DNA from 2 places in the Arthrobacter sp. TWP1-1 genome. Region 1 is predicted to be linked to the other one. Evidence: predicted binding sites of a transcription regulator. Region 1 holds the regulator's gene; the other holds the start of a gene.
What was found. The regulator HrcA, encoded in region 1, represses chaperone genes, less so after heat shock. The targets are predictions, from matches to a motif close to TTNGCACTCGNNNNNNNCGAGTGCNAA.
Positions count from the first base shown of each region.

Region 2: the regulator HrcA is predicted to act here: its motif matches at 8,203-8,229, upstream of groES (co-chaperone GroES).

Region 1 covers NZ_JAFCXC010000002.1:520,652-530,115, reverse strand. The annotation lists gene lepA (translation elongation factor 4) at 1-1,453, shown strand, start outside; gene hemW (radical SAM family heme chaperone HemW) at 1,450-2,679, shown strand; gene ACP7B9_RS05740 (DUF4870 domain-containing protein) at 2,756-3,148, opposite strand; gene ACP7B9_RS05735 (DUF3097 domain-containing protein) at 3,207-4,055, opposite strand; gene hrcA (heat-inducible transcriptional repressor HrcA) at 4,253-5,266, shown strand; gene dnaJ (molecular chaperone DnaJ) at 5,301-6,440, shown strand; gene ACP7B9_RS05720 (16S rRNA (uracil(1498)-N(3))-methyltransferase) at 6,446-7,231, shown strand; gene ACP7B9_RS05715 (GerMN domain-containing protein) at 7,285-8,304, opposite strand; gene ACP7B9_RS05710 (PhoH family protein) at 8,636-9,464, shown strand, end outside.
Region 2 covers NZ_JAFCXC010000001.1:288,547-308,843, reverse strand. The annotation lists gene ACP7B9_RS01510 (DUF4872 domain-containing protein) at 40-1,107, opposite strand; gene ACP7B9_RS01505 (hypothetical protein) at 1,169-1,783, shown strand; gene guaB (IMP dehydrogenase) at 1,876-3,387, opposite strand; gene ACP7B9_RS01495 (acyltransferase family protein) at 3,550-5,631, opposite strand; gene groL (chaperonin GroEL) at 6,028-7,635, opposite strand; gene groES (co-chaperone GroES) at 7,735-8,031, opposite strand; gene ACP7B9_RS01480 (ankyrin repeat domain-containing protein) at 8,271-9,083, opposite strand; partial or broken gene ACP7B9_RS01475 (ABC transporter ATP-binding protein) at 9,157-10,033, shown strand; gene ACP7B9_RS01470 (ABC transporter permease) at 10,030-10,842, shown strand; gene ACP7B9_RS01465 (ABC transporter ATP-binding protein) at 10,865-11,620, opposite strand; gene ACP7B9_RS01460 (iron chelate uptake ABC transporter family permease subunit) at 11,617-12,672, opposite strand; gene ACP7B9_RS01455 (ABC transporter permease) at 12,665-13,669, opposite strand; gene ACP7B9_RS01450 (siderophore ABC transporter substrate-binding protein) at 13,726-14,706, opposite strand; gene ACP7B9_RS01445 (THUMP-like domain-containing protein) at 14,850-16,064, shown strand; gene ACP7B9_RS01440 (shikimate 5-dehydrogenase) at 16,174-16,989, opposite strand; gene ACP7B9_RS01435 (glutamate--cysteine ligase) at 17,088-18,230, shown strand; gene ACP7B9_RS01430 (NADP-dependent oxidoreductase) at 18,227-19,261, opposite strand; gene ACP7B9_RS01425 (DUF1304 domain-containing protein) at 19,312-19,701, opposite strand; gene ACP7B9_RS01420 (TetR/AcrR family transcriptional regulator) at 19,815-20,297, shown strand, end outside.

The sequences.
Region 1 (9,464 bases):
AAACAACCTCACCATCATCCCGGTGTTGAACAAGATTGACCTGCCGGCCGCGCAGCCCGAGAAGTATGCCGCAGAATTGGCCAACCTCATCGGCGGTAAGCCTGAAGACGTCCTGATGGTTTCCGGTAAGACCGGCGCCGGCGTTGAAGAGCTGTTGGACCAGATTGTTCGTGAGCTGCCGGCGCCTGTTGGCGATCCCAACGCCCCGGCCCGCGCCATGATCTTCGATTCCGTGTATGACACTTACCGCGGCGTTGTCACGTACGTTCGTGTCATTGACGGCAGCCTGAGCCCGCGCGAAAAAATTCAGATGATGTCAACCCGCGCTACGCATGAGCTGTTGGAAATTGGTGTCAGCTCACCCGAGCCCAAGCCCTCCAAGGGTCTCGGCGTCGGCGAAGTTGGTTACCTCATCACGGGCGTGAAGGACGTGCGCCTTTCAAAGGTTGGCGATACCGTCACCACGTTCAACAAGCCCGCCACGGAGGCCTTGTCCGGGTACCACGACGCCAAGCCCATGGTCTTCTCCGGCCTGTACCCCATGGACGGCACCGATTATCCGGTGCTGCGTGATGCGCTCGAAAAGCTCATGCTCAATGACGCCGCGCTCATCTACGAACCCGAAACCTCGGCGGCGCTGGGCTTTGGTTTCCGTGTGGGATTCCTTGGCCTTCTGCACCTTGAAATCACGCGTGAGCGCCTGGAGCGCGAACACAACCTTGACCTGATCTCCACTGCCCCCAACGTGGAGTACGAGGTCACGCTGGAAGATAAAAAGGTTGTCCACGTAACCAACCCCAGCGAATACCCCTCGGGCAAGATCGCCGAGGTGCGCGAGCCCATGGTTGCGGCCACCATTCTGGCCCCGACCGAATTTGTTGGCGCCATCATGGAACTGTGCCAGACCCGTCGAGGCATCCTCGGTGGCATGGACTACCTCTCCGAGGACCGGGTGGAGATCCGCTACCGCTTGCCGCTGGCTGAGATTGTCTTTGACTTCTTCGATATCTTGAAGTCCAAGACCCGTGGTTACGGTTCGTTGGATTGGAAGGCCGACGGCGATCAGGTCGCCGATCTGGTCAAGGTCGACATCCTGCTCCAGGGTGAGCAGGTTGATGCTTTCTCCGCCATCACCCACCGCGACAAGGCTTACGCCTACGGTGTCATGATGACCGGCAAGCTGCGCGAGCTCATCCCGCGCCAGCAGTTTGAGGTGCCCATCCAGGCCGCCATCGGTGCACGCATTATTGCCCGCGAAAGCATTCGCGCCATCCGTAAGGACGTCTTGGCCAAGTGCTACGGCGGCGATATCTCCCGTAAGCGCAAGCTGCTGGAGAAGCAGAAGGAAGGCAAGAAGCGCATGAAGATGGTGGGACGCGTAGAAGTCCCGCAGGAAGCCTTCATCGCTGCCTTGACCACCGCGGAAGCGCCAAAGGACAAGTCAAAGAAGTGACCCCGAGCGCTCTGCCCCTCGGGGATCCGGCCCCGGCCGACGGTATCCTGCCCGCGCAGGCTGCCGTCGGCGCGGCGGACCGCAAGTTCAGCCTGTACGCGCACATCCCGTTCTGCGCTGTGCGCTGCGGCTACTGCGACTTCAACACCTACACGGCCACGGAGCTTGGCGGCGGTGCCTCTCAGGACGCCTACGCGGCCACCGCGGTGCGCGAGGTGGAGTTTGCCGCCCGCGCCATGGTGGCCTCTGGCATGCCGCCGCGCAAGCTCAGCACCGTGTTCTTTGGTGGCGGTACGCCCACGCTCCTGCCGGCCAGCGACCTCACCAGCATTCTCGGTGCAGCCGTGAAGCAGTGGGGACTTGAGGACGGCGCCGAGGTCACGACTGAAGCGAACCCGGACTCGGTCACGAAGGAATCCCTGCAGGAACTGTTCGACGGCGGCTTCACCCGTGTGTCGTTCGGCATGCAGTCGGCGGTGCCTCATGTTTTGAAGGTTTTGGATCGGACTCACAATCCCGATCGGGTCCCGCAGGCTGTTGCCTGGGCGCGTGAGGTTGGGCTCAATGTGAGCGTTGACCTCATCTATGGCACGCCGGGGGAGTCCATCGCGGACTGGGAAACTTCCGTGCGGACGGCGCTGAGCTACGAGCCGGACCACATTTCGGCCTATTCGCTCATCGTCGAGGATGGCACCAAGCTGGCGGCCCAGATTCGCCGCGGCCAGGTGCCCAATATTGACGACGACGATCACGCCGTGAAGTACGAGCTTGCCGACGCCCTGTTCCAGGAAGCCGGCTTGTCTTGGTATGAGGTCAGCAACTGGTCGCGGACACCCGAGGATGCGTGCCAGCACAATCTGGCCTACTGGCGCGGGGACGACTGGTGGGGGATCGGGCCCGGCTCGCACTCCCATATGGGCGGCGTGCGCTGGTGGAACGTCAAACACCCCACCGCTTATGCGAACCGCCTGGACAAGGGCGAATCGCCGGCAGCCGGACGCGAAACTCTGGATGCCGATACCCGGGAGATGGAACGCATCATGCTCACGTCTCGGCTCGTTGAAGGCTTGGCCATCAACGAGCTCAGCCCCGCTGCCCGCAAGGCAGTGGCCGGGCTGATCGCGCAGGAACTTGTGGATCCACTCAAGGCTTTCGCCGGAACCCTGGTTCTGACCCTGAAGGGCCGCCTCCTTGGCGACGCCGTTACCAGGGCGCTGCTGGATTAGGTTTTCACACAAAGGTCCGACGGCGTTCCACCCACCTAGGTGGGTGGAACGCCGTCGGACTTTTTGCTTTAAAAAGTTACTTGAAGTAGCGCATGTTCCAGGAGTACCGGTGCGGCTGGCCGCGGTTGACGCGGATGGCGGCGATGACCGAGAACACCGTCAGGAAAATCCAGACGAGCAGTGCCAGCATGGACAAAACCGAGCCGAGTGCCGGAATGAAGAAGGAAAAGATCAGGGCCAGCACGTTGAGGAATATGGCGATGATGGTCGGCGGCAACGTGAAGTTGAGCGCTTCCAAGGATTCCTGCGCCGTGAAGCGGCCACGCGGGCCCAGCAGCTTGTAAATCAAAAGTGACGGGACACAGCCAAGAATTCCGCCGCAATGGGAGATGAACGCCCACTGCTTGTCCTCGGAAGGTGTAAGGGGCTGTTGGGGTGCACCGCTGATTCGGTTAACAGGATGACTCACAATGACTGGCCTTTCACCAAGCGAAAACTGCGGGCCGGAACAAAACCAACCTCTGTCACTAGGATACGGGTGCCGTGAGGAAGTCGATGACCTCTTCCACCCTGCCCAGGAGCGATGGCTCCAGATCTGAGTACGAATTGACGCGTGAAAGCAGCCGTTGCCAGCCAAGTCCGATGTCCTCCGCGGTGGTGTGCGGCCAACCGAAAGCCTTGAGGATTCCCAGCTTCCACTCCATGGATCTCGGGACAACAGGCCATGCCGGGATGCCAAGGGTGCCGGGTTTGATGGCCTGCCAGACGTCTACATAGGGGTGGCCAACCACCAGCACATTCTTGCTCATGCCGGGCGTGTTCATGAGATTGGCCACAATGCGGGTTTCTTTGGATCCGGGCACAAGATGGTCCACCAAAATTCCAAGCCTTCGGGTGGGGCCTGGGGAGAAATCGGCCACGGCGGCAGTCAGGTCGTCGATGCCGCGTAGGGGCTCAACGACAATGCCTTCCACCCGGAGATCGTCTCCCCAGACCTTCTCGACCAATTCGGCGTCGTGCTTGCCCTCGACCCAGATACGGCTGGCCTTGGCCACCTTGGCCCGAACATCAGCGACCTTCACCGAGCCGGATGCCGTGCGCATCGTCGTCTTGGGAGCGCTCAGAACCGGTGCGATGAGTTCGATCGGCTCCCCTTCGAGGAGGAAGCCGAAGCCCAGCGGGAAGGCACGTACCTTGTTTCTGCGATCGGCCAACTCCACGATGTGCATGCCGCCGGACTTCTCCAGTCGCACCACGGCACCTACCCAGCCGGTCTGCACCTCTTCAACAACCAGCCCACCGCGGGCCTCAACCTTGCGCAGCGTCCGCTGGGCGGGGGCACTGAGATCCTGGGGTCCCCATTGCTCGTATTGCACGAAAAAACCTTAACTATCCGAACTCGTGGCAACGCTCATGGCGAACACTACCGGGTGAAAACCCATGCTAACCGGTCAATGTGTTCAATTCCGTGCATTGGTGCAGCTTGCAGCCACGGGTCGGCCTGTCGAAAAAGTATTAGACTTAGCACTTGATTGGGTAGAGTGCTAGAGGCCATTGACAGGAGGTGCCGGGCGTGAGTGAACCACGGAAGTTGGAAGTCCTTCGGGCCATAGTCGAAGACTATGTACATACACGTGAGCCCGTCGGCTCCAAGGCTCTGGTTGAACGGCACCATTTGGGTGTCTCGAGCGCCACGATCCGTAACGACATGGCCGCATTGGAGGAGGAGGGGCTGATCACCGCACCTCACACCAGCTCCGGGCGCATTCCCACCGACAAGGGTTACCGAATCTTTGTCGACCAAATTTCCTCCGTCAAGCCGCTTTCGGCCGCCGAGCGCCGAGCAATTTCGGTGCTCCTTGAGGGATCGACAGATCTTGACGACGTCCTCGAACGGACGGTCCGCGCACTGGCCCACCTGACCAACCAGGTCGCCGTGGTGCAGTACCCCCGTTCTGCTGCGGCAACCGTGCGGCACATTGAGTTTGTGTCTTTGGCCGCCCGCCAGGTTCTGATCGTCTTGATCTTGGCTTCGGGAAAAGTTGAGCAAAATGTCATCGACGTTGGTGCAACGCTCGATGATGCAGCGTTGGCCGGGCTCCGCCAGGTGTTCCTGGCCGGCCTGAGCGGACTCGCTGTCTCCATGCTCCCCGACGCAGTCATCAGGATCCCCCTCACGGTGCCGCATGCGGAACAAGGGCCCGCCTCACGGCTGGCCCAGGGGCTGGCCTTGTTGGCCCGCAACGCTAGGGAAGACCGGATCGTCATGGCCGGAACGGCCAACCTTGCCCGTTCCAACAATGATTTTCCTCTGAGTATCGGTCCCGTCCTTGATGCCTTGGAAGAACAGGTGGTGCTGCTGCGCCTCCTTGAAGCCATGGCTCAGGATTCGCTCGGCATGGCGGTAGTGATCGGCCGGGAAAACCCCCATGATTCGCTGTCAGAAGCGTCAGTCGTGGCGGCCGGTTACGGTCCTGGGGAAACCGCCAAGTTGGGCATAGTTGGCCCCACTCGGATGGATTACCCCAACACCATGTCCAGCGTGCGCGCAGTGGCACAGTACCTTTCTAGAATTTTGGCCGGCTAAACGGCCACCGTTTCCACGTAAAGAGAGCAACATTTTGAGCAATCACTACGACGCATTGGGCGTCACCCGCGACGCAACAGCCGAGGAAATCAAGAAGGCGTACCGCAAGCTCGCGCGTAAGCTGCACCCGGACGTCAACGACGAACCAGATGCGCAAGACCGTTTCAAGGTGGTCACCCACGCCTATGAGGTCCTTTCGGATCCACAGAAGCGCCGCGTCTATGACACCACCGGCAACGAAAATGGCAACGACAACGGTGGCGGCGGCGGCAATTACGGTGGCGGGGACGGATTCGCTTTCCAGGACATCTTCGAGACCTTCTTCGGTGGCAGCGGAGGAGGTGGCGGCCGCGGTCCGGCATCGCGTACCCGTCGCGGCCAGGACGCGCTCATCACGGTCCGGGTTGAGCTGCGCGAAGCAGTCTTCGGCGTCAACAAGAAACTTGAAATCGATACCGCTGTCATCTGCCCCACCTGCGACGGCAGCTGCTGCCGCCCGGGCACCTCACCCACCACCTGCGATATTTGCCACGGCAGCGGCCAGGTCCAGCGACCCATGCGCTCCATCCTTGGCAACGTCATGACGGTGGCCACATGCAACTCCTGCCAGGGCTTCGGCACCATGATCATTGACCCCTGCAACGAATGCATGGGTGACGGCCGCGTGCGCAACCGCCGTGCCTTCACCATCAAGGTTCCCGCAGGTGTCAGCACCGGCACACGCATCCAGCTCGGTGGCCAGGGCGAAGTGGGCCCCGCAGGTGGCCCGGCCGGTGATCTCTATGTTGAGATGAAGGTCAACAACGATCCCGCTTTCCTGCGTGAGGGCGACGATCTGCACGCCACGCTCAGCGTCCCCATGACCGCCGCGGCACTTGGCACCGAGCTCACGTTCGAGACCTTCGACGGCGAGCAGCCCATCAGCATCAAGCCCGGCACCCAAGCTGGGGAAACCATCAATCTGCGCAACCTGGGCGTGACCCACCTGCGTGGATTCGGCCGAGGTGATTTGAAGGTGCACATCCACGTCGAGACGCCCACCAAGCCGGACGCGGCGCAGGAAGAGCTCCTTAAGCAGCTCGCCGCCCTGCGCGGTGAAAGCTACACCGAGGGCAAGCTGGTCACCAGCGGCGGCATGTTCGCCAAGCTCCGCGACAAGCTCGGCAACCTCTAAAGATCATGAGCAACCCGGTCTTTTATGCCACCCCGGAACAACTCGCCGGCCTGGTCCCCGGTGTGCACTTCACCTTGGACGGCGCCGAGGGGCGCCATGCCGCGACCGTCAAACGCCTGAGCGCAGGAGAGCCGGTTGACGTGTGCGACGGCGCCGGAGTGCGGTTAGTCTGCACCGTCACCAGCGCTGACAAGGCCACTTTGACGGTACTGGTTGAAACAGTGGTCCAGGAAGGTGCACCTGCTATCGGGTTCACCCTGGTCCAGGCCTTGGCTAAGGGTGACCGCGACGAGTTGGCCATCGAGATGGCCACCGAGCTGGGCATTGATGCCGTTGTGCCGTGGCAGGCGGAGCGCTCCATTGTCCGCTGGAAGATGGACAAGGTACTCAAAGGCGCAGAGAAGTGGCGTCAGGTGGTGGCCGCGGCAGCCAAGCAGGCCAGAAGGTCAACAGTTCCCCAGGTTGGTTCACTGGTGGGCACCGCGGGCGTCTGTGATTTGATTGCCGACGCCGGGCTGGCGTTGATCCTGCATGAGGATGCGGTGGATTCGGTGGCACAAGTTGCCCGCGACTGGCTGGCCAGCAACAGCAGCGATACCAGCGAGCTTGTCCGGCAGCGCGGTGTCCTGATGATCGTGGGACCGGAAGGTGGCATGAGTTCAGCCGAGGTAGAGGCCTTCATAGCCGCCGGGGCGCGTACGGCGCTCTTGGGCCGGCATGTTCTGCGTTCCTCAACGGCCGGGCCCGCCGCCGTCGTTCTTCTCAGCCAGGAACTTGGCCGCTGGGAGTAAGTCTGCTGGCAGCAGGCCAGCCAGCGGTAAATCGGCGGGGGACTGCTCAGCGCCTACTTTGTGCTGGGTTCTGAGATGGTGACAAGCTTCGTGTCCAGTCCGAGCTTCTTGCCCGGGACCGTAGAGTCCTCCACGTAGACCGAAAGCTGGTACTCGCCGGGCGGCGGGACAAGGTTGAAGCTGAATTCGCCCAATTCGTTGGGTCCTTGCGGGATGGTGACCGTGCCGCTGAGATACTGCTCGCCGACGGTGTCACCGACAACGTGGGCCAGGGACCATGCCAGGTTCCCGGTGGGGGAGACGGCCTGGCCGCCCACCTTTAGCGGGAGCGTGTTGAAGCTGCTGTTATTGGCCGGGTCGATGATCCACACGGGAGCAATAAAATCTGCGTCTCGGGTGAGTGGCTTGTCGAGCACTACATGGCCAAAGGCGTTATAGCCTGTGTGCCCGTCAACCAGCACGGACACCTGGATGGACGTTGTGGTGTCAACGAGTCCGGACATGGCCGCGGCCGCCGTTGCTGTATAGACCAATTGGGAGATGGAACGCGAGGCGATGCCCTCATCGACCTTGTTGCCAAAAGCGTCGGCCGAGATGTCGATGGTAATGACGTTCTTGGCCGAGATGGAGGCGCCGAGCCTTGACGGGTTGTTCCAGATGGAGAAATAATCCGGGTCGAGCGCTTCGCCTCCCATCATGACGCGCAGTGCGGCCACGATAGGATCATCAGAAGTTTGTGCAGGGAAAAATTCCCGATAGAGGAAAACATCATCACTGCTGGTGCCGAGCCAATAGACGGGCAGGGTCTGCGAAGAGGTTGCGGTTTCCAAAGGTGCGTTGGTGACCAATCCCGACGTCACTGAAGAATTACTCGTGGGCATGGACACACTTGGTTGGTTCAAACCTTGTGACGTGCAGCCGATGAGGGTCAAGGACACGGAGAGTCCCAGAATGGCAAACTTGTCAACCAAACGCATTCGAGTCACGGCGCGGTTTTGCCGAAATGACGCATCAGCAGCGGCGCCGGGGCGTCGCGTTGCTGCGGATTTGACGGCAAACATGGGGCAGATCACTCGCTAATCTTGGCTGTTGGAAGGCGATCGGCATCAACCGACGCCGCGCTTTGGTAATAGTTCCAAGCATCCCCACAAGACTTTGAACTCAACCAGCTTGGCATAAAACATGATGACAATGCCGCGGAAATGGGGGTCCGGCAGCGAACTGAAACCGTATCGAAACACTTCTGCCAAGATGTGACTAAAAGATGCGCTCACGGCAGAATTTCTATTTGATCGCTGCCACGGAGCTGTGCATTAGAATTGGGTAACAGGTTTACATATTAACTATCCGGTGGAAGTCACCGGAAAACCCAAGGAGAGATTTCAGGCCAGTACGGCCGAGGCTATGGCAGACACAACAGGGAACCGGCATGATCCATATGCTGCTCAGGGACCCGGGCAGCACTTTCCATATTCAGTTGATGGAACACGCACAGAAGTTGTGCACTTTCTTTCTACTGAGCAAATGGTTGCGGCACTCGGCGCAGAAGATGAAGGCCTGCGAATTATCGAAAGCCTCTACCCGGATGTGAGCTTCCTGGCCCGCGGGAATGTGTTGACCATTTCCGGCCCGGTAGCTGTCGTGCCCCGCATCATGCACCTGATCGAAGAAGCCCGCGGCATGGTGGCTCGCAACAATCCCATGAGCGCAAGCGTATGGGAGCAACTGGTGGCCATGCTGCACACCCGCCCTGAAACCTCCGTTGTTGACATCCTTAGCTATGACATTCTTTCCAGCCGAGGCCGGACCATTCGTCCCAAGACGGCGAACCAGAAGGACTATGTCGATTCCATAGACCGCAACACAGTGGTTTTCGGCATTGGCCCGGCGGGAACCGGCAAAACGTATCTGGCCATGGCCAAGGCTGTTCAGGCACTTCAGCGCAAAGAAGTTAGCCGAATTATTCTGACCCGCCCCGCCGTCGAGGCTGGGGAACGTCTTGGCTTCCTGCCGGGCACGCTGAACGACAAAATCGACCCGTATCTGCGCCCGCTCTATGACGCCCTGCATGACATGATGGATCCGGAAACCATTCCGCGGCTCATGGCGGCCGGAACCATTGAAGTTGCCCCGTTGGCTTATATGCGCGGACGCACACTCAACGATGCCTTCATCATTCTTGACGAGGCGCAGAACACCACGCCTGAGCAAATGAAAATGTTCCTCACCCGAT
Region 2 (20,297 bases), on a different contig from region 1:
TAGCCTATCGCAGCAAGGGCCAGAGCCATTAAAGCGTCGTTACAAGGCGCCGTTCGCCGCGGATTCCAAGGCTTGCGCCGCTGCGGTTTCCAGCCGGGCGATGGCCTCCACCTGTACCGCCATGCCCTCAAAATCGGGTTCCCCTGCGTTTCCGATCAGGTCCGCGAGTGCATCCCAGGTGGCTCCCAACACCAGATACTGCCCCGCGGCCTCGTTCAACGCGGCAGCATCAACGCCGGGCACCGCCGCCGCCTCCCGCAAGAATTCCGCATACAACGGCCGCAGCGCGCCGGGACCGCTGAACCGCTTCCCGGCCAACAGGCCATGCAACATGGCCATGCCATCGAAGGAACGTTGAGGATCGCCAAAGATGCGCATCCAGCCGCGCTTGGTTTTGCCATCCGTCAGCCGCTGGGCCCACGAATCCATCCCCAAGATGCCAAAATTCTTCGCATAACCCGGCGGAATTCCGGGCGGGGCCTGCTGCGTCAACAAACCGTGCGCCGTCTCAGCCATGGCTTGGCGCAGCACCTGCGTTGTCAGCGCCGTCCCGCTGCCTTCCACCACATGCGCCTGCCAATGCTTATCCGCCTTGCGGGAGCCGCGCGCCTGCGCCAGCGCAGCCGGGCTGATCCGCGAAAGGCTCCCGCCGCCGTCGTCCATCAGATAATCGGCACCATCCCGGGCCACCACGGCAACATCGACCGAGTCAGAGTCCGCCAGCCAATCCTCCGCAACCCAGGGCAGCTTTCCGCGCACAACGCGTACGACGGCGGGTACCCCGGTATCCAGGGCGGCATCCAGTCGCGATTGGGCAAGGTTGGCGCTGCCGGTCTGCTGAATATTCACGGCGGCACCGCTGCGGCGCAGAAGGTTCTCCGTGTAGGGACCAGGGTGGAATCGTGTGACCACCGACGCCGTGGTGGTCTCCTTGTATTCAAACGTGAAGATCATGAAACCGATGCCGCCGGCCAGTCCCGCAAGCATCGCCTCGCTGAAGGGGGCGCGAGTCAAGGGATTGAGAACACCGGACGCGGCAAGGACCCGTGTCCACAGCCCCGAGTCCCAGTGCGAATAGTCGGTGCGGGCGTCATAAGGGGAAAGCATGCGTCGATTCTAGCCCGGACGGCGGCGCTTGGGCGGCGCCGCGTTTCTGTAGGCTGGGACCATGACTGAGACTGAACTGCGGATGACCGACCATGAGCTGCTGGCTTTGTTATCAATGACGCCGACGGAGTCTGCAGGAGTGACTCTTGGCCTGCTCCGGCTTGACCAGCACAGCGGCAACGAACTCCTGCAAAACGCCGGCCTCACCACGTTGATGGTACGCGGGCTGGCCGAGCCGCAGGCTGAAAAGATCGTGCCGGTGGAGAAAGCCGCCGTGGTGGGTTCGGTGCTGTCGCAAGCCCAGGAGTGGCTGGAAATCGCCTTGACCACACCCACCGGCAACCATGTGCTCTTCGCGGTGGGCTCGAACGTTGGCGCCGTATTGTTGAGCATCAGCCCTTACGGCACGCACGACATCCAGCCCATTGAGTCCGGCCCCGCCATGCTGGCGTTGGGCCTGCACCTGAGCAATGAATACCTCACGGGCGCCGCCGAAGGCCTGCCCGCCACAGCCGTTCTGCGGCGCTTACGCATTGACTCCGAGCCGGTGGTTGCCCAACTCACCGCACTGGAATCCGGCGACTGGGTGCTGCGCTCCGGTTCCGAAACCGAATTCACCGAGACCGCCCTGCCGGTCGGGGAAGCCATGGCAAAGTTCCAGGACGCACTCAGCTAAGCGTTCCTGCACCCATCAGTCCTACAACGAACGGCGGCGACCCACCTGCGAAAGGTGAGTCGCCGCCGTCGAACTTTGACGTGGAGGGTGAGCTACTTGTTGTAGTTCGGGGCTTCCACGGTCATGGTGATGTCGTGGGGGTGCGATTCCTTCAGGCCGGCAGCCGTGATGCGGACAAACTTGCCGCGGGCCTTGAGCTCAGGAATGGTGGGCGAACCAACGTAGAACATGGTCTGGCGCAGGCCGCCCACGAGCTGGTAGGCAACCGAGGCGAGCGGGCCGCGGTAAGCAACGCGACCCTCGATGCCCTCGGGGATGAGCTTGTCATCGCCGGAGACATTGGCCTGGAAGTAACGGTCCTTGGAGTAGGAGGTGTTGTTGCCACGGGTCTGCATTGCACCCAAGGAACCCATGCCGCGGTAAGCCTTGAACTGCTTGCCGTTGACGAACACGGTCTCGCCCGGGGATTCCTCTGTGCCAGCCAAAAGCGAACCGATCATGACGGTGTCGGCGCCGGCAACGAGTGCCTTGCCGATGTCGCCCGAGTACTGCAACCCGCCATCGGCGATCAACGGAACACCGGCCGGGATAGCAGCCTTGGCGGATTCGTAGATGGCGGTGATCTGCGGGACGCCAACACCTGCAACAACGCGGGTGGTGCAGATGGAGCCCGGGCCAACGCCAACCTTGATGCCGTCAGCACCGGCGTCGATCAGGGCCTGAGCGCCCTCGCGGGTAGCTGCCTGGCCGCCGATGATGTCAACGTGAGCGGCAGCCTTTTCGCTCTTCAGGCGTGCGATCATTTCCAACACGCCCTGGCTGTGACCATTGGCCGTGTCAACGAACAAGGCATCCACGCCAGCCTCAACCAGCGTCATAGCGCGCTCGTAGCCATCACCAAAGAAACCGATAGCAGCACCAACGCGCAGGCGGCCCTCGTCATCCTTGGTAGCCAAGGGGTACTGCTCGGCCTTGGCGAAGTCCTTCACGGTGATCAGGCCGCGGAGAATGCCTGCATTGTCGACGAGGGGCAGCTTCTCGATCTTGTTCTTTGCCAGCAAGTTGGAGGCGTCTTCGCGGCTGATGCCGACCTTGCCGGTGATCAGCGGCATGTGCGTCATGACGTCGCGCACCAAGCGCTGGGAGTATTCGTTTTCCGGGATGAACACGGTGTCGCGGTTGGTCACGATGCCCATGAGACGGCCATCCTTGTCCACGACCGGCAGACCGGAAACGCGGAAGCGGGCGCAGAGCTCGTCCAACTCGGCCAACGTTGCTTCGGAGCCAATGGTCACCGGGTTGGTGATCATGCCGGATTCGCTGCGCTTGACCAGGTCTACTTCTTCGGCCTGGCGCTCGATGGACAGGTTGCGGTGGACAACACCCAAACCACCCTGGCGGGCCATGGCGATGGCCATGCGGGATTCGGTCACGGTGTCCATGGCGGCCGAAAGCAGCGGCGTCTGAACCGTGATGCGCTTGGATACGCGTGAGCTGGTGTCAGCATCGGAGGGGATCACGTTGGTGTGTCCGGGAAGGAGCAGGACGTCGTCGTACGTCAGTCCAATAAAGGCGAATGGGTCATGAATTTCGGGCTGGGACACGAAGGCTCCTTGGCGGGGGTAGAACCGGTGGGTGTGTGCATCCGATGGCCGGTCCCGTCATTACGAAGCTGGCCTATGCGTTGGTTACAGTCTAAAACGAAAGCGGCCGTTGCCCTATTCCCGTTCAATAGGTCACACCGGCAGCCCTCATGCCTTGTTCAGCTAGCCACGTTTCCATCCAGTGGCAGCAAACAAGTGCTCTTCCATATCAGGGGCCATTGACTTGGCGTAGACCCCCGTCAAGTGGTTGTTGTCCATGTACACCAAGGTGTTGCCAATCACTGCATCACAGCTCCCGTCTGTGCACAAGCTGTCGGTGAGATCCAGCATGTAGGCACCCTTGATCGAGTTCAGGCTTTCTGCTGGGTTCTCCGGCGCAAGGTTGTTGTCCTTTTGGAACGAGCACGCATCGGCCCCCTGCGCGGAGACGCAGCTGGCAACGTTGGCTAGGAATCGCGGGTTGTCGCGCATACCCACCACGTCAATCCCGGCACCGGTAAAAGTCTTGACGGCGGTCTCGTAGCCGGCAACGACATTCTCACTCGGCGAATCAGGGACAGCATTCGTTGCAATGGTAAAGACGGCATCTGGCTGTTGGTCCAAAATATAGTCCTGCGCCGCAACGTTGAAATCAACGCAACTGCTTTCTCTGCCGCTGTCTTCTGCTTCATCGCCAAAGTCACAGCCGCCCAACAGAACCGAGACCAACTGCCAGTTGTTCTCCTCGGCAACGGGAATCAGTGCTCCCATCCACTGTTCAGCGTGCGAGTCGCCTACAACAACGATGGTTTTGCTTGGCGTGCCTGTGGGACTTGATTGTGTACAGGATTTTGCCAGCACGGCACCTGTAGTTGCCAGATCCCCTTCGCATTTCTTATCTAAGCTGACCCACTGCTTGTCCAAGGCCGTCAGCGCTGGCTGCATGGGCGCTGCAGGATCACCCTGTGGCACAAAACCGGGGCGAAGGGCTTCGGCACCGGGATTGTTGCTTTCTGCTTGCGCCAAGGCGGCCTGTTCTTTTGCCTGGATCTGGTGTTGCCAACCAGCCAGAGGCGCCGCCACCACGGCAATGCACACAGCGATGACCACCGCTGCTCGGCGAAGCTTGAGGTCAAACCACTTGTTCCGACGCAGGGGTATATCAATCCATCTCGTGGCAAGGTAAGCCGCCACGATGGAGACAACTATGATCGCCAGCCCAGCCTTGGGACCGGCATGGTCGCGGCCCGTCACTACCAAGACAAACACCAGCAGTGGCCAGTGGAACAAGTACAAAGCGTAGGAGCTGTTGCCCAGGCTCACCAGTGGCTTCCAACTAAGGAATCTATCCACTCCCGCCTTGCTGTCGGTGAATCCGGCGACAATGATGAACGCTGCCGAAAGCGTGGGCCACAAGGCCATATAGCCCGGAAATTGCTGGCCCACCTGCAAAATGAGACCACAGGACAGCATGCCGACGATCCCCACCCAGCCAAGCACAATTCTCGTATTTCGGCGGAGGCGAACGTAAGGCAGCACCAGGGCGAGCAATGAACCTAGGGCAAACTCCCAAAGCCTGGTCCGCGTATCAAAGTAGGCGAAGGCCTGATTGGTATGGGTGGTGATGATGGAAAAGAGCAGCGACACAACAAAGACTGCACCAAACATGCACATGAGCAATGGGCGCACCCTCAGCTTGCTTCGCCGCGCAATGAGCGCCGCCACAGCAAACACCAACGGCCAAATAATGAAGATCTGCCCTTGGATGGACAAGGACCAAAAATGCTGCAGCGGGCTGGCCAAACTGTGGTCGGTGGCGTAGTAGTCCACGGATTCAGCAGCCAGGAACCAATTTTGGTAATACAAGAGCGACGCCCAGCTTTGCCCAATAATGCTGTGCCAACGCGCCTCAGGAATGAGGAAATATGCGCCAACCAGGGTAGCTACGAGTGTGACGGCAATGAGCGGAAGAAGCCGTTTGAACAAGTGAACCCAGTATTTGAGCAGGCCCAAGGGACGGCCGCTCTCAAGCTTGCGGGTAAATTGCCCCGTGAGCAAGAAGGCTGAGATGAGCAGGAATATGTCCACGCCGCCTGAGATGCGGCCAAACCAGACGTGGTAGCTGACCACCATGAGGACAGCCAGGGCACGCAGTCCCTGAACCTCCGGAAGGAACTTCCGCTCACGCGGGGCCAGCCTGGCCGGAACCTTCGGTTCCCCATGCGGGCCGCTAGTTTTCGGTACGTTTACTAGTCCAAGCGACATTCAAAAAGCACTTTCAGTGTGGATTGCACCGCCCCCCACGGTTTGAGTCTTCCTTAACACCGTACGTCCATCAGGACAGGAGACGCGCCTTCCGTGAACCACCTCACGGCCCCGTAGCAGCGTTCCGATCAAGTGCCGGCACCACAGGAAGCGGCAGACGGCACTGCCAATTCGGCTTGTTATCCCGGCTGGTGGGCGCCTTCATATCGGTGTTCGCAGCTCCTTTCGCCGTTAACGCAGAAATGCCGCCGTTCCCGCAAAATGCCACCGGTATATCGGTGGCAAAATGCGGGAACGGCGGCATTTCTCAAACAACCGGGCCCATACACGCTGGGCCCACGCTCGCCAGGTTCCCGGGAAATCGCGTCAGCGATTTACCCGGCCGGCGAGTGGGGATTAGTGCTGGTGGCCAGCTTCGTCATCCTCGGCAGGCTTGTCCGTCACGAGAACTTCGGTGGTGAGCACCAAAGCTGCGATGGAGGCTGCGTTGCGCAGGGCTGAACGGGTAACCTTTACGGGGTCGATAACGCCGGCCGAAACCAGGTTCTCGTACTCGCCGGTTGCAGCGTTGAAGCCGAAGCCGTCTTCAAGTTCGCCAACCTTGTGGACAACAACGTAACCGTCGTGGCCAGCATTCTGGGCGATCCAACGCAGCGGCTGTGCAACAGCCTTGCGGACCAGCTCAACAGCGGTTGCTGCGTCGCCGGTCAATGCCAGAACCGCAGCGTCATCGTCGAGAGCCTTGGCGGCCTGAACCAGTGCGGAACCGCCACCGGCCACAATGCCCTCTTCCAAAGCTGCACGAGTAGCCGAAACGGCATCCTCGATGCGGTGCTTCTTTTCCTTCAGCTCGACCTCGGTGGCTGCGCCAACCTTGATCACGCCGATGCCGCCGGCCAACTTGGCCAGGCGTTCCTGCAGCTTTTCCTTGTCCCAGTCGGAGTCGGTGCGCTTGAGCTCTGCGTGCAGCTGAGCAACGCGCTCTGCAACATCCTCGGCCGTGCCAGCACCGTCAACGATGGTGGTGTTGTCCTTGGTGACGGTGATACGGCGAGCCGTACCCAGCACCTCGAGGCCAACCTGGTCCAGGGACAGGCCGATCTCAGCGGAGACAACCTGTGCGCCGGTCAGGATCGCAATGTCCTGCAGCATGGCCTTGCGGCGGTCGCCGAAGCCCGGAGCCTTGACAGCAACAACGTTCAAGGTGCCGCGCAAGCGGTTGACGATCAGCGTGGACAGAGCCTCGCCATCGACATCTTCAGCAATGATGAAGAGCGGCTTGTTAGCAGCAAGTGCCTTTTCCAGCAGCGGCAGGAATTCCTGCAGGTTGGAGATCTTGCCCTGGTTGATCAAAACCAGTGCGTCTTCCATGACAGCTTCCTGGCGTTCTGCGTCAGTGACGAAGTACGGGGACAGGTAGCCCTTGTCGAACTGCATGCCCTCGGTGAGGACCAGTTCGGTGGAGGTCGTGGAGGACTCTTCGATGGTGATGACACCATCCTTGCCGACCTTGTCGAAAGCCTCGGCGAGCAGGTCGCCGATTTCCTGGCTCTGAGCGGAGATGGCGGCAACTTCTGCAACCTGACCACCCTCAACCGGGCGGGCGTTCTCCAGCAGGCGCTTGGCAATGGCTTCAACCGAAACCTGGATGCCGCGCTTGAGCTCACCGGGAGCCGCACCTGCGGCTACGTTGCGCAGGCCTTCCTTGACCAGTGCCTGTGCCAAAACGGTGGCCGTGGTGGTGCCGTCGCCGGCAACATCGTTAGTCTTCGTGGCAACTTCCTTGGCCAGCTGAGCGCCAAGGTTTTCGTACGGGTCTTCCAGCTCCACCTCGCGGGCGATGGTTACGCCGTCGTTGGTGATAGTGGGAGCGCCCCACTTCTTATCGAGCACAACGTTGCGACCGCGCGGGCCGAGGGTGACCTTGACGGTATCGGCAAGCTTGTCGATACCGGCCTCGAGGGCCTTCCGTGCGCTGTCATTAAATGCAAGCTGCTTTGCCATGCGTGTGGTCCTTTCAAGCAAAGACCCCGCCCCCGAACCTGCTGATCTCGAACGAATCGAGGCCGCAGGAATGACCGGTGCGGGGCTTTACAAAAGTGGTTACTTAACTACGATGGCCAGTACGTCGCGGGCCGAGAGAACGAGCAGCTCTTCGCCACCGGTCTTCACTTCGGTTCCACCGTACTTGGAGTAGATAACAACGTCGCCAACAGCAACATCGATCGGGACACGGTTGCCGTTGTCATCAACGCGGCCGGGTCCAACTGCCACAACTTCGCCCTCCTGGGGCTTTTCCTTGGCAGTGTCCGGGATAACCAGACCGGAAGCGGTAGTCAGCTCTGCTTCGAGCTGGCGAACAACAATACGATCCTCAAGAGGCTTAATAGAGACCGACACTCGGACCTCCCCTTCACATGCGTAAATTCTATGGATGGCTGGCGTTCTTTTTCACCATGTTGTGCGGAGCCTCAACCGTCGTCGCGGTGCCGGTGTTGCTCCCATGGCCAAAAAGAAAAGCAAGTTAGCACCCTCAGGGCGAGAGTGCTAACTCTGACTCTAGGGAATCGATTAGCACTCGGTCAAGGCGAGTGCCAGATTTGACCCCAAAAGTACGACGTCGGCGGGCCCGGTTACGCTCACGGCGCACCGTGGGCTCCGGCGTCGAGCAGCAGCTGCGCTACGGCGCCCTGCCCCGTGGCTTGGGCATGAGCCAGCGCGGTCACTCCGTTCGAGTCGGCCAGATTGACGTTGGCTCCAGCCTCAATGAGGAGGCGAACCACTTCCTGATGGGCTGCCCCACCGGTTCCAAGGATTACCGCTTCCAACAGCCCCGTCCATCCCAGATTGTTCACGTGGTCCACAGGAACCTCGGCAGCGAGCAGGATCTTCACGGTACTGACATGCCCGTGCTCACACGCCGGAATCAAGGCGGTTCCCCCGTAACGGTTAGTGCTTTTGACGTCTGCCCCGTGCGCCAGCGTCATCAGCAGGATCTCGTCGAGGGCTTCGGCTCCGGCATAAAGGAAGGCGGAATCTTGTAAATCGTCTTGGGCATTGACATTGGCCCCGGCTTCCATCAAGGTCCTGGCGGCCGCCACTGCGTTGGATTTCGTCGCTGCCACGAGAGCCGTTCTCCCGTCTGCTCCCTTGAACTCCAGCTGGGCTCCATCGGCCAGCAGGGCCACCACCGAAGCGGAATCATTGTTCGTGGCCGCGCCAATGAGTTGGGTGTTGAGCGCCATTTGAGCTTCGGGTGCCAGTGGCGGAGCATTGGATACCAATGGCGCTGAGGACGGCACTGACGACGGCGAGGAAGGTTGCGCCGCCGAAGTGGCCACAGTTGGCACTGGCGTTCCGTCGTCTGCTGGCTTACTCGTCTGGCAGCTGGTTAACACTACTGACGCGGCCAACAGGAACGCCAGCTTCAAGCCAAGATGCGAATTGATCATGCCGCACAGCCTAGCGCGTCATATTGTGCCTAAACATCTGTGGAGTCTTCACCAAAGATGTCAGGATGAAGCTATGACAACGAGCCCTGTGCAGGTGCGCGACCTCCAAAAATCCTATGGCAGTTTCCAGGCCGTGGACGTCATCAGCTTCGACATCGATGAGGGCGAGACCTTTGCCTTGCTCGGCCCCAACGGTGCTGGCAAGAGCACCACGATAGAAATCTTGGAAGGCTACCGCGACAAAACAAGCGGCGACGTTCGCGTATTGGGCGTGGACCCAGCACGCGGCGGGCTGGACTGGAAGTCGCAACTGGGCATTGTTTTGCAATCCACCGGTGAGAGCGGCAATGTCAGCGTCGTGGAGCAGCTGACTCACTTCGCCGCCTACTATCCTCATCCACGCAACGTCGCCGACGTCATCGAGGCGGTGGGCCTGGGCAGCAAAGCAAAGACTCGCATCAGCAAATTATCCGGGGGGTCAGCGCCGACGGGTTGATGTGGCGTTAGGAATCATTGGCAGGCCCAAGCTCTTATTCTTGGACGAACCCACCACCGGCTTCGATCCAGAAGCCCGGCGACAATTTTGGGGCTTGATCAACCAGCTCAAGGCCGAAGGCACCACCATTTTGCTCACCACCCATTACTTGGATGAGGCGGCGACGTTGGCGGATCGGGCGGGTGTCATTGTGGGTGGCAAACTCGTGGACATCGGCCCCATCGACGCTATTGGCGGGGCAAGCGCAAAGGTGCCACTGGTGCGGTGGCGGCAGGACGGCGTCGTACGCAGTGAACGCACCACCGAACCGGCAGCCCTCGCTTCGCGGCTGTACGCCGAAGCAGGAGGTGAGGTAGATGGTTTGGAAATCACCCGGCCCAGCCTCGAGGACATTTATCTAGACATGGTGGCCAACCATTCAGCCGCACTCAAGACTGCTGAGGAAAACGCATGAGAACACTGCAACTGGGCACCTCACGGATCGGCTACGAGCTCAAGGTGTACTTCCGGCAGGGCGATACCGTGTTCTTCACGTTCTTGTTCCCCATCATGATGTTGTCCATTTTTGCCGTAGCTTTCAGCACCAGCGGCAACATCGGCACGGCCCCCGATGGCAGCGGCGGCATCACGGTGGCGTCGTTCTATGTGCCAGGCATGGTGGCCGCTGGCATGTTGCTCAGTGGTGTGCAAAACCTCGCGGTGGACATCGCGGCAGAAAAGGGTGACGGCACGCTCAAACGTCTCGGCGGCACTCCCCTGCCGGTGTTTTCCTATTTCATGGGCAAGATCGGCATGGTCCTGCTCAGTTCGGTGTTGCAGGTGGCCCTACTGCTACTCGTGGCACGGCTTGCCTTCAACGTGGAGCTGCCCAGCGAACCTAGTAAGTGGCTGACTTTTGCTTGGGTATTTCTCTTTGGTGTCATCACCAGTTGTGTCTTGGGTATTGCTCTCTCGGCGCTGCCCCGCACGGGCAAGTCGGCCACGGCGGTGATCATCCCGCTGGTTCTGGTGCTGCAGTTCATCTCGGGCGTGTACCTGAACTTCTCACAACTGCCGGGCTGGCTACAGAACGTTGCCAGCATTTTCCCGCTGAAATGGATGGCTCAAGGCATGCGCAGCGTGTTCCTGCCTGCCTCTTTCGAAGTCGCCGAACCCTCGGGCGGGTGGGATTTGGGTCTTGTGGCGTTGGTACTTGGAGTATGGCTGGTATTGGGGCTCGCACTGTGCAAGATGACGTTCAAATGGATCCGTAAGGACTCGTAGCTCCCCGGCTGCCTGCGAGCGCTTAGTAGTAAACCGCCAGCGGACCACGAGGTCCATCGATGACTGTCACGGGAGTGTCAAAGACCTTGCTGAGGACGTCGTCGGTCATGATTTGTGCCGGGGTCCCAAACTCGATGACCTTGCCATCCTTCACGGCGCAGATGTGGTCCGCGTAGTGCCCGGCGAAGTTAATGTCATGCAGGACAATCACAATGGTGCGGCCCAGCTCCCGCGCGGCCCGGTGCAACAGCTGCATCATCTGCGCGGAGTGCTTCATGTCGAGGTTGTTGAGTGGTTCATCCAGCAGGACGTGATCGGTCTCCTGCGCCAGCACCATGGCAACATAGGCTCGCTGGCGCTGCCCTCCGGAGAGTTGGTCAAGGTAGCGATTCTCCAACTCGTTGAGGTTGAGGAAATCGATGGAGCGGCTGATGACCTCTTCATCGTCCGCGGTCAGCCTCCCCTTGGAGTGGGGAAACCGGCCGAAGCCAACCAGTTGACGCACGGTGAGGCGTGCAACGAAGTGGTTCTCCTGGCGCAGGATCGCCACAATCTTGGCCAGGTCCTTGGACGAGGTGCTGGAAACGTCATACCCAGCGATGTCAATGACGCCGGCATCCAGCCCCAGCAGGCGTCCAATCATGGTCAAAAGTGTCGATTTTCCTGCCCCGTTGGGGCCAACCAGAGCCGTGATGCCACCGGAGGGAATCTGCAAGGTCACCGGACCAATGGCAACCTCGTTACTGTAGCTTTTTGAAACATCGGTCAGCGTGATCACAGTCGACCCTTTCGGAGAATGAAGAACAAGAAGAGCGTTCCGCCCACGGCCTCGATGATGATGGAGACCACGCCCTGAGCGTAGAAGACGTTTTTCATGACGAAGTAGGCCCCAGAGAGAACTACGAACCCCACCAGGACGGCTACGGGGAAAACGTATTTGTGATCGTAGGTATCAGCCAGCTGATAAGCCAACGTGGCCACGAGGAAGCCGAGGAACGTCATGGGGCCAACAAGCGCCGTCGAGGTTGCCATGAGAATGGAAACAAGAAACAGCACCCGCATCACTTCGAAGCGGTGGTTCAGCCCCAAGTTGGTGCTTGTGTCCGCACCCAGGGCAATGATGTTCAGCCGCTTGGCGTTCAGTAGCAGCAGCGTTCCTGCAGCCAGGCACAGCGGGATGGCGATGGGCAGGTAGCCTGGATCGGCATTGGAGACTGATCCGAAGAGCCTTGCCGTGAGGATGTCAAAGTTGCCGGGGCTCAACAACCTCTGCATGAACACCGAGATGGAGCCCAGCCCGCCACCAATCACGATGCCAACGAGCAGCATGATTTGCAGGTTCCCATACCTGCCCGACAGCAACCAGCCGTAGAGCGCCATGGACAGGCCCACCATGACCACGATCTGCAGGATGAATTGCGGGACACCGGCCATCATGACCACGCCCGCCGCGCCCATGAAGAACACGGCACACGTTTGCACGGCGACGAACAAGGATTCAAAGCCCATGATCGACGGCGTGATGATGCGGTTGTTGGTGGCTGTCTGAAAGCTGACGGTCGCCATGGCCTGGCAAATTGCCACTATCGCCATGACAACAATGCTCGTGGCCCGAAGCTCGGCGATCCGCCAGAAGCCCGGGGTGCCTACCGGCATGGGGTTGTCCCAGGCAAGCAGTCCGAAGCCAAAGCCGGTGGCCAGGACAATCAAGATGCCCAGTACGATCCAGTAGCGCTTCCGCACTCCTGCCGTGGGCAAGGGGCCGGACTTCCGGCCGGCATGATGCCGGCTCAACGATGGTGCGGTGGTGCGTGGGAGCGTTTCAACCATGTCGACGCTGCTTCAGTAGGAGTGAAATGAAGACCACGGCACCAACCACGCCAAGGATCAAGGACACGGGAACCTCAAAAGGCATGATGATGGTGCGTCCCACCAGATCACAGACCGTCACGGTGGCGATGCCCAGAAGGCATACCCATGGCAGGTTTCCGCGGAGGTCATCACCGCGGAACATCGAGACGATGTTCGGCACAATCAACCCCAGGAAGGGCAGATTGCCCACAACCACTGTGACAATACCGGTAGCGACGGCGATGAGCCCGGTTCCCAGCAGCATGATCTGGTTGTAATTCAGGCCGACGTTCGTGGCCACCTCTTCGCCCAGACCGGCAACCGTGAATCTGTCGGCAACATAAAACACGGCCACACCGACCAGGGCCACAATCCAGAGCACTTCATACTGTCCGCGCAGAACGGAGGTGAAGCTGCCGGTGAACCAGATGCCAAGGCTCTGGAGCATGTCTGTCTGCAAGGCGATGAACGTAGAAATGGCGCCCACCACGGCACCGAGCATGATGCCCACAATGGGCACTGTCAGTGATGCTTTGAGTGAGACGCGGCGCAGGAACAGGAAGAAGATCATGGTGCCGATGAAAGCAGCAAGGACCGCTCCACACATCTTGATAAGTATGCTGGCGCCGGGGTTGATGATCATGACCGTCAACAGGCCCAACCCGGCCCACTCGGTGGTGCCCGTGGTGGTTGGTTCAACAAAGCGGTTCTGCGTCAGCAGCTGCATGACCAAGCCGGACATCGCCATGGCCGCACCCGCTAGGACCAGGGCCATAGTGCGCGGAATACGGGTCACGGCGAACATCTCCCCGCCATCTTGGCCGCCGAAGATGTCGTAGACACCGGTAAACAGGGAAACCACCAGCAAGGCAGCCACAATGGCGATACCTATGAGCAGGCTGGGTTCAAAAAGCCTGCCCTTGCCGCGAGCAGTCGTGGGCGTCACAAGTGTTGCGGGAGCGGGCCTGGTGGTCATGATGCAGCAGTCCTTTCAGAACGTGCTTGGAAACAGCGCTGCGGAACGCTAATTAACTACTTGCCTTCGAGTGCATCGGCGAAGGTGTTGAGGAATTCGGTGTAGGTCTGGATACCTTCATTGGTGTAGGTATCGGCAGGCATGTAAACAATGTTTCCGGACTTGGTGGCCGTGACATTCTTCAGGGCCGCGGACGTCTCCAGGACTTCGTTGGCGGGCTTGTAGTCGGCGTCCTCAGCTGAAACGGCTGCGTCGCGGTCCATGACCAGCATCCAGGACGGGTTGGACTTGGCGATGGCCTCGACCGAGATGTCATCACCCTTGTGGTCGGTGCTGGACTTATCTACGGCCAGGGCCGGGGTCAGTTCGAGGAAATCAAACAGTGGGCCGAGGGTGCGTCCCGTGCTGGGCGCCGAGTAGTTGATCTTGCCGCCGGAGGCGATGAGGCCCATGACGGTGTCTTCCTTGTTGTAGGCACCCTTGACGCGGGCAACGGCGGCGTCGAAGTCGGCGTTAAGCTTTGTGGCCTCAGCCTGCTTGCTGAAGACCTCGCCCAGGACCGTAATCTGGCGCTTAAGTTCGACGTCGAACGGCTCACCATCACGCGGGTCAAGTGCCAACACGGTGGCGTTGGGTGCCAGCTTGACGAAGTCATCCTGGTACTGGGTGAAGCGCTGTCCATTGACAATGACGTCCGGGTCCACGGCCACAATGGCTTCCAGATCCGGTTCGTTGTGGCTGCCCAGGTCAACGATGGATGTGTCGCTCTTGTATGGGCTGGACGCGGGCATCAGGGCCACGGCGGCTGCACTGAGCTTGATACCCCAGGCGCCGAGCGTCTCGAAGGTTCGATTGTCAGTGGCGACGACAGATTTCAACGGGGTGTTGATGGTGTGAGTCCCGTTGTTATCCTCAACGGTCACCGTTGCGGCCGCTGCGTTTTCGGCATTCGTGGGAGCGCCGGACTGTGTTCCGCAGGCGGTCAGGGCAAGTACGGCGGCGGTGGCGGCGAACGTCATCAGGCGCGTCTTCAACATCAATTTTCTCCAGAGGTAGATTAGCTTAGGCAATCCTTACGCAGTCCTTTGAAGCTATTACACACGCCAATAATTGCGCAAATTATTTGTAACGTATTTAACGTGACTCTTATCACTCTCGCTGTGGCGGCTAGGCTTTAGCTATGCCAATCGATGCGATTTCCCCTCTGCTCACCGTCGAAGGCTGGGAGCTGTTGTCCTCCCTGGGCCCGTACAGCGAGGCCGATTCCCTCAAGCTCAACGAGTCCCTGCGTAAAGCGGGCCACTCCCCCGAGCTGGTTGCCGCTGCCCTGACACAGGCCCGGCTGCGCGCAAAGGCTGAGGTTAAGTTTGGCGAGTTTGCACGCCAGATGCTGTTTACCCAGGCGGGGCTTGAGCAGGCCACCCGGTTGAGCATTGCAGCTCTCCACGCCCAAAGATTTACGACGGCGAACATCACCTCCGTGGCGGATCTGGGCTGCGGCCTCGGGGCAGATTCACTGGCGATGGCCAGCCTAGATATCGACGTCACCGCCGTGGAGATGGACGAGATCACCGCAGCCTGCACCACCGTGAACCTGATGCCCTTCCCTAACGCCAAGGTGCTTTGTGCCAAGGCCGAGGAGGTGGACCTCGCCGGCATCGAAGGCATATGGCTGGATCCGGCGCGGCGCACCACCAGCACCTCGGGCACCACCCGCCTCTTTGACCCGGAGGCGTTCTCCCCGCCGCTGTCCTTTGTGGAATCACTGGCGGATCAGGGTTTGGCCGTTGGTGTGAAAATGGGCCCCGGCATCCCCCATGACGCTGTTCCGGCAACCGCTGAGGCCCAATGGATTTCCATTGATGGCGACGTGGTTGAAGCCGGCCTGTACTTCAACCAGCTGGCCCGGCCAGGCATCCGGCGCTCCGCGCTGGTGATCGGCCGGCACGGTACCTCAGAGCTGACAAGTGCCGAATCGTTTGATCCGCTTCACCAAAACGCCGAGATTGGCCCCGTGGGCAACTACCTTTACGAGCCCGACGGCGCCGTCATCCGGGCGGGTCTGGTGGCGGACCTGGCCCGGACCATGGGCGCCCACCTGCTGGATGAACACATCGCTTACCTATCCTGCGATGAACCCGTGGCCACGCCATTTGCCCGTTGTTACAAGGTTCTCGAGGTCAAACCCTTCAACGTCAAGGCGCTCAAGGGCTGGGTTAAGGCGAACCGGATCGGCGTGCTGGATATCAAGAAGCGCGGCATTTCCGTCACGCCGGAGGAGCTCCGGCGCCAGTTGCTGACAGGGTCAGGCAAGGGCCCCAACAAGGCAACGCTGATCCTGACGCGCATTGGCGAGGACCGCGTGGCCGTGGTGGTCGAACCGCACGGCGCCTGACCCTACCTACCTACCTACGCTCCTGCACTTGTGGGGCGTTTTCCCCCGACGCTCCTGCACTTAATGTGAAGGAGCGTTGCCCAAAAACGACCCGCAAGTGAGCGAGCGTCTATTGGGCGCGGGAGAACTCCGAGGCTTCGAGCACCAACTCGGGGCTGGGGCGCACTCCGGTGTAGAGCACAAATTGCTCCTCGGCCTGAATGGCGATGACCTCGGCGCCGGTGATGAGCTGCTTGCCTGCGGCGCGTCCAGCCTTAACCAGAGGCGTTTCGGCGGGCAGCGCCACGACGTCAAACACAATCTGTGCGGCCGCGATCGTTTCATCGTCGAATGACTGAACAGATTCATCGGCGCCCGTCATGCCCAGCGGCGTGACGTTGATCAGCATTCCGGCGGTAGCGTCGCCCACTTCGGGCAGCCACGCGAAGTTATAGAGCGCGGCAAGTGCCCGGCCACGCTCTTCGTTGCGGGCCACAATCGTGACGTGGGCGAATCCGGCGTCGAACATTGCGGCGGCGACGGCCTTAGCCATACCGCCGGAACCACGCAAGAGGACTGTCGTGGCCGGATCCACGTCATTGACGGTCAAGAGGCGTGCGATGGCGAGGTAATCGGTGTTGTAGGCGGTGAGTACGCCGTCATTGTTGACGATGGTGTTGACCGAATCGATGGCCGAGGCGGAGGCATCCATGACGTCAATAAGTTCGATCACGTCCTCCTTGTACGGCATGGAGACGGCCGCGCCGCGAATGCCAAGGCCGCGGATTCCGGCAACGGCCTGGGCCAAATCGACCGGAGCGAATGCCTTGTAGACGTAGTTCAGCCCAAGCGCGTCGTAAAGATAATTGTGGAACCGCGTGCCGATGTTACTGGGCCGCGCGGCCAGTGAGATGCACAATGTCATGTCTTTATTCAGGATAGGCATGCATCCATTGTGCCTGAGATCCTGAACTACAATCAGAGAGCAGTCGGCACTTTTGCCGAATAGCTGTCACAACTTCGCATTGCCAAGGAGGCGCCGCAGTGAAGATTGATTTCGCAAAGTCCGAGCAATCTACGCTCGGTTTGGAATGGGAAATAGCGCTCGTTGACAAGGAATCGGGTGAATTGGCAGCCCGCGCCAATGATGTTTTTGCCAACATCACCGCGGCCCACCCCGACGTCATGGAAGACGGCGAACACCCCCATATCAAGGGTGAAATGCTCCAGAACACTGTGGAGTTGGTCACCGGAGTCAACCACACAGTATCCGAAGGCACCGAAGATCTTCGCCGCAGCCTGAACATTTTGCGCGCCGCCAGCGAACCGCTTGGACTGGATCTGCTGTGCGCAGGAACCCACCCGTTCAGCAATTCGCGCACCCAGGTGGTGACCGACAAGGAACGCTACGCCAAGCTCGTTGACAGGACCCAATGGTGGGGCAGCCAGATGCTCATTTACGGCGTTCACGTCCACGTCGGTTTGGACCATGTTTCCAAGGCCATGCCGGTCCTTGACGGATTGGTCAACTACTTCCCGCACTTCCAGGCGCTCTCGGCGTCCTCACCCTATTGGAATGGTGAGGACACCGGCTACGCGTCTCAGCGAGCGCTCATGTTCCAGCAGCTCCCCACGGCAGGGCTGCCGTTCCAGTTCCCGAACTGGGCTGCCTACGAATCCTATGTGCAGGACATGTTCACCACGGGTGTCATCGATGCAACCAATGAGATCCGTTGGGATATCCGCCCAGTGGCGGGCCTTGGCACCATCGAAATGCGCATCTGCGACGGCATGTCCACACTGGAGGAGATTGGTGCCGTTGCGGCGCTGACCCAGTGCCTGGTTGAAGATTTTTCAAATACCCTGAACGACGGCGGCACCATCCCCACGATGCCGCCGTGGCACATCCAAGAAAACAAGTGGCGGGCGGCCCGCTACGGCATGGAAGCCATCATCATTCTGGATGCCGCAGGCAAGGAACAGCTCGTCACCGAGAACACGCTCGAGCTGCTGAACAAGCTTGAACCTGTTGCCGCCAAGCTAGGTTGCTCGGACGAGCTGGCCAGCGTTGAAGCGATCATCAACAAAGGTGCCAGCTACCAGCGGCAACGCGCCGTGGCAGCCAGCAACAATGGTGACCTTCGCGCCGTCGTCCGGAATCTTGTGACGGAGATGGCGAGCAACTAGGCGTTCGCGGCGACCGGAATGGCCGTGCGAACCACCATTTTTCCGGTGTTGGCTCCGCGCATCATGTCCAGCAAGGCATCAACGGCATGGTCAATTCCGTCAACTACCGTCTCGTCGTAGGCGATCTTGCCCTCGGTGAACCAGCCGGTCATGTGCTGGTTGAATTCCGCGGCCATGTCCAGGTGGCTGCCCAGGGTGAAACCCCTCAGGTTCAGGCCGCGGGTGATCATGTTGACCATGTTGTCCGGACCTGACTTTCGGTCCGTGGTGTTGTAGCCAGCGATGGCCCCGCACAACGCGGCCCGGCCACCCGGGTTGAAGACGTCGAGAGCGGCTTCCAGGTGATCCCCACCCACGTTGTCGAAGAACACGTCGATGCCTTCCGGTGCCGCTGCGGCCAGCAACTCACGCACGGAACCGGACTTGTAATTGAAGGCTGCGTCGTAGCCGTACTTTTCCGTCAGGAGCGCGACCTTCTCGTCACTTCCTGCCGAACCAATGACGCGGCCCGCGCCCAGCAGGCGGGCAATCTGACCAGCAGCGGTACCCACGGCACCGGCAGCCCCCGAGATGAAGACGGTGTCCCCAGCCTTCATGTTGGCGATCGCGGTCAGGCCAACATAGCCGGTGAACCCAGTCATGCCGAGGATTCCCAGATAAAGCGAAAGCGGAACCCCGGGCAACTCGGGAACGATCTTAAACCCGGCAGCATCTTCCTGAACCACATCGCGCCAGCCAAACTGGTGGAGCACCACGGAGCCCACCGGAATCTGCTCACTGGCAGATTCGACCACGCGGCCGATCGCGCCACCGGTCATGGTCTCGCCCAAGGCAAAGGGCGCCGAGTAGCTCTTGGCTGCGCTCATCCGGCCACGCATATAGGGATCAACGGAAACGTACTCATTGACCACACGGACTTCTCCGGGAGCAAGCGAGGCAAGCTCCACCTTGACAGTGGTGAAGTCCGCAGCGGTGGGCCAGCCGATGGGGCGGGAAGTGAGTTGGATTTGGGTGCTGACTGAGTTGGTCATGATCTGAGCTTTCTGTTGAATTCTGTTGAAGGAGATGGAGAGGGCTTGTTTTAGAGAGACAGGCCGAGAGCAAGGGACAGAAGTCCCAGGAGGGGAGGAACAAGTTGCTTTAGGGCGGCCGAAGCCTTGCTAGGGCTGGAGCAAAGCAGCACCGCGCCGGCGGCGACCATGGAACCTGCTCCGACAAAAATCAGCGTGGCGCCGACGGTGGTGTTTCCTGCGGCGAAAACGACGATGCCAATCATGACTGCAAGGGCTAGGAACAAGTTGTAGAACCCTTGGTTGAAGGCCAAAGCTTTCGTAACCTCGGCTTCTTCTAGACTGGCAATTCCAAAGGTGGCGCGGCTGCGATCCCCGGTCCAGGCGATCGATTCCATGTAGAAGATATAGACGTGAATGAGCGCCGCAATGCCTGCGAACACGAGACCGGTGATAACCACGATGGATGACTCCTCAAGGGGGCGCTGGTTCGGGGAACCATCACCCATGGTTTATTATGTATTGACTAGTCCACTATATATTGAACCGATCAATCCACAAAATGAGGGGCCCGATGGGACGTACACAAGCCTTCGATACCCAGGAGGCCGTCCGCGCTGCGCGGACGGTATTTTGGGAGCACGGCTACGAGGACGCCTCACTGCCTGACCTTGAGCGCGCCACCGGACTGAGCCGCTCAAGCATCTATCACGCCTTCGGCAACAAGCGGGGGCTTTTTGATGCTGCACTGGCGAGCTACCTCGGGGAAATTATCCGCCCACGATTGCTGCCGCTGAACGCCCCGGAAGTTGAGCCCGGCGCCATCGTCGACTATTTCATTGGGCTGCGGGACGCACTAGCCCGTCGCGGCACCTTGCCCTCCAACAACGGCTGCCTGCTCCTGAACGTTGCCGGTTCACCCATCTCCAACGAAGAAGCGGTCAGCCTCACCATTGCCGGCTATCGGCAGGAACTGAGCGCGTCATTGCTTCGCGGAATCGCCGCGCACCGCCCCGAAATGGCGAGCGCCGCCCATCAGCAGCTAGCCACGGTTCTC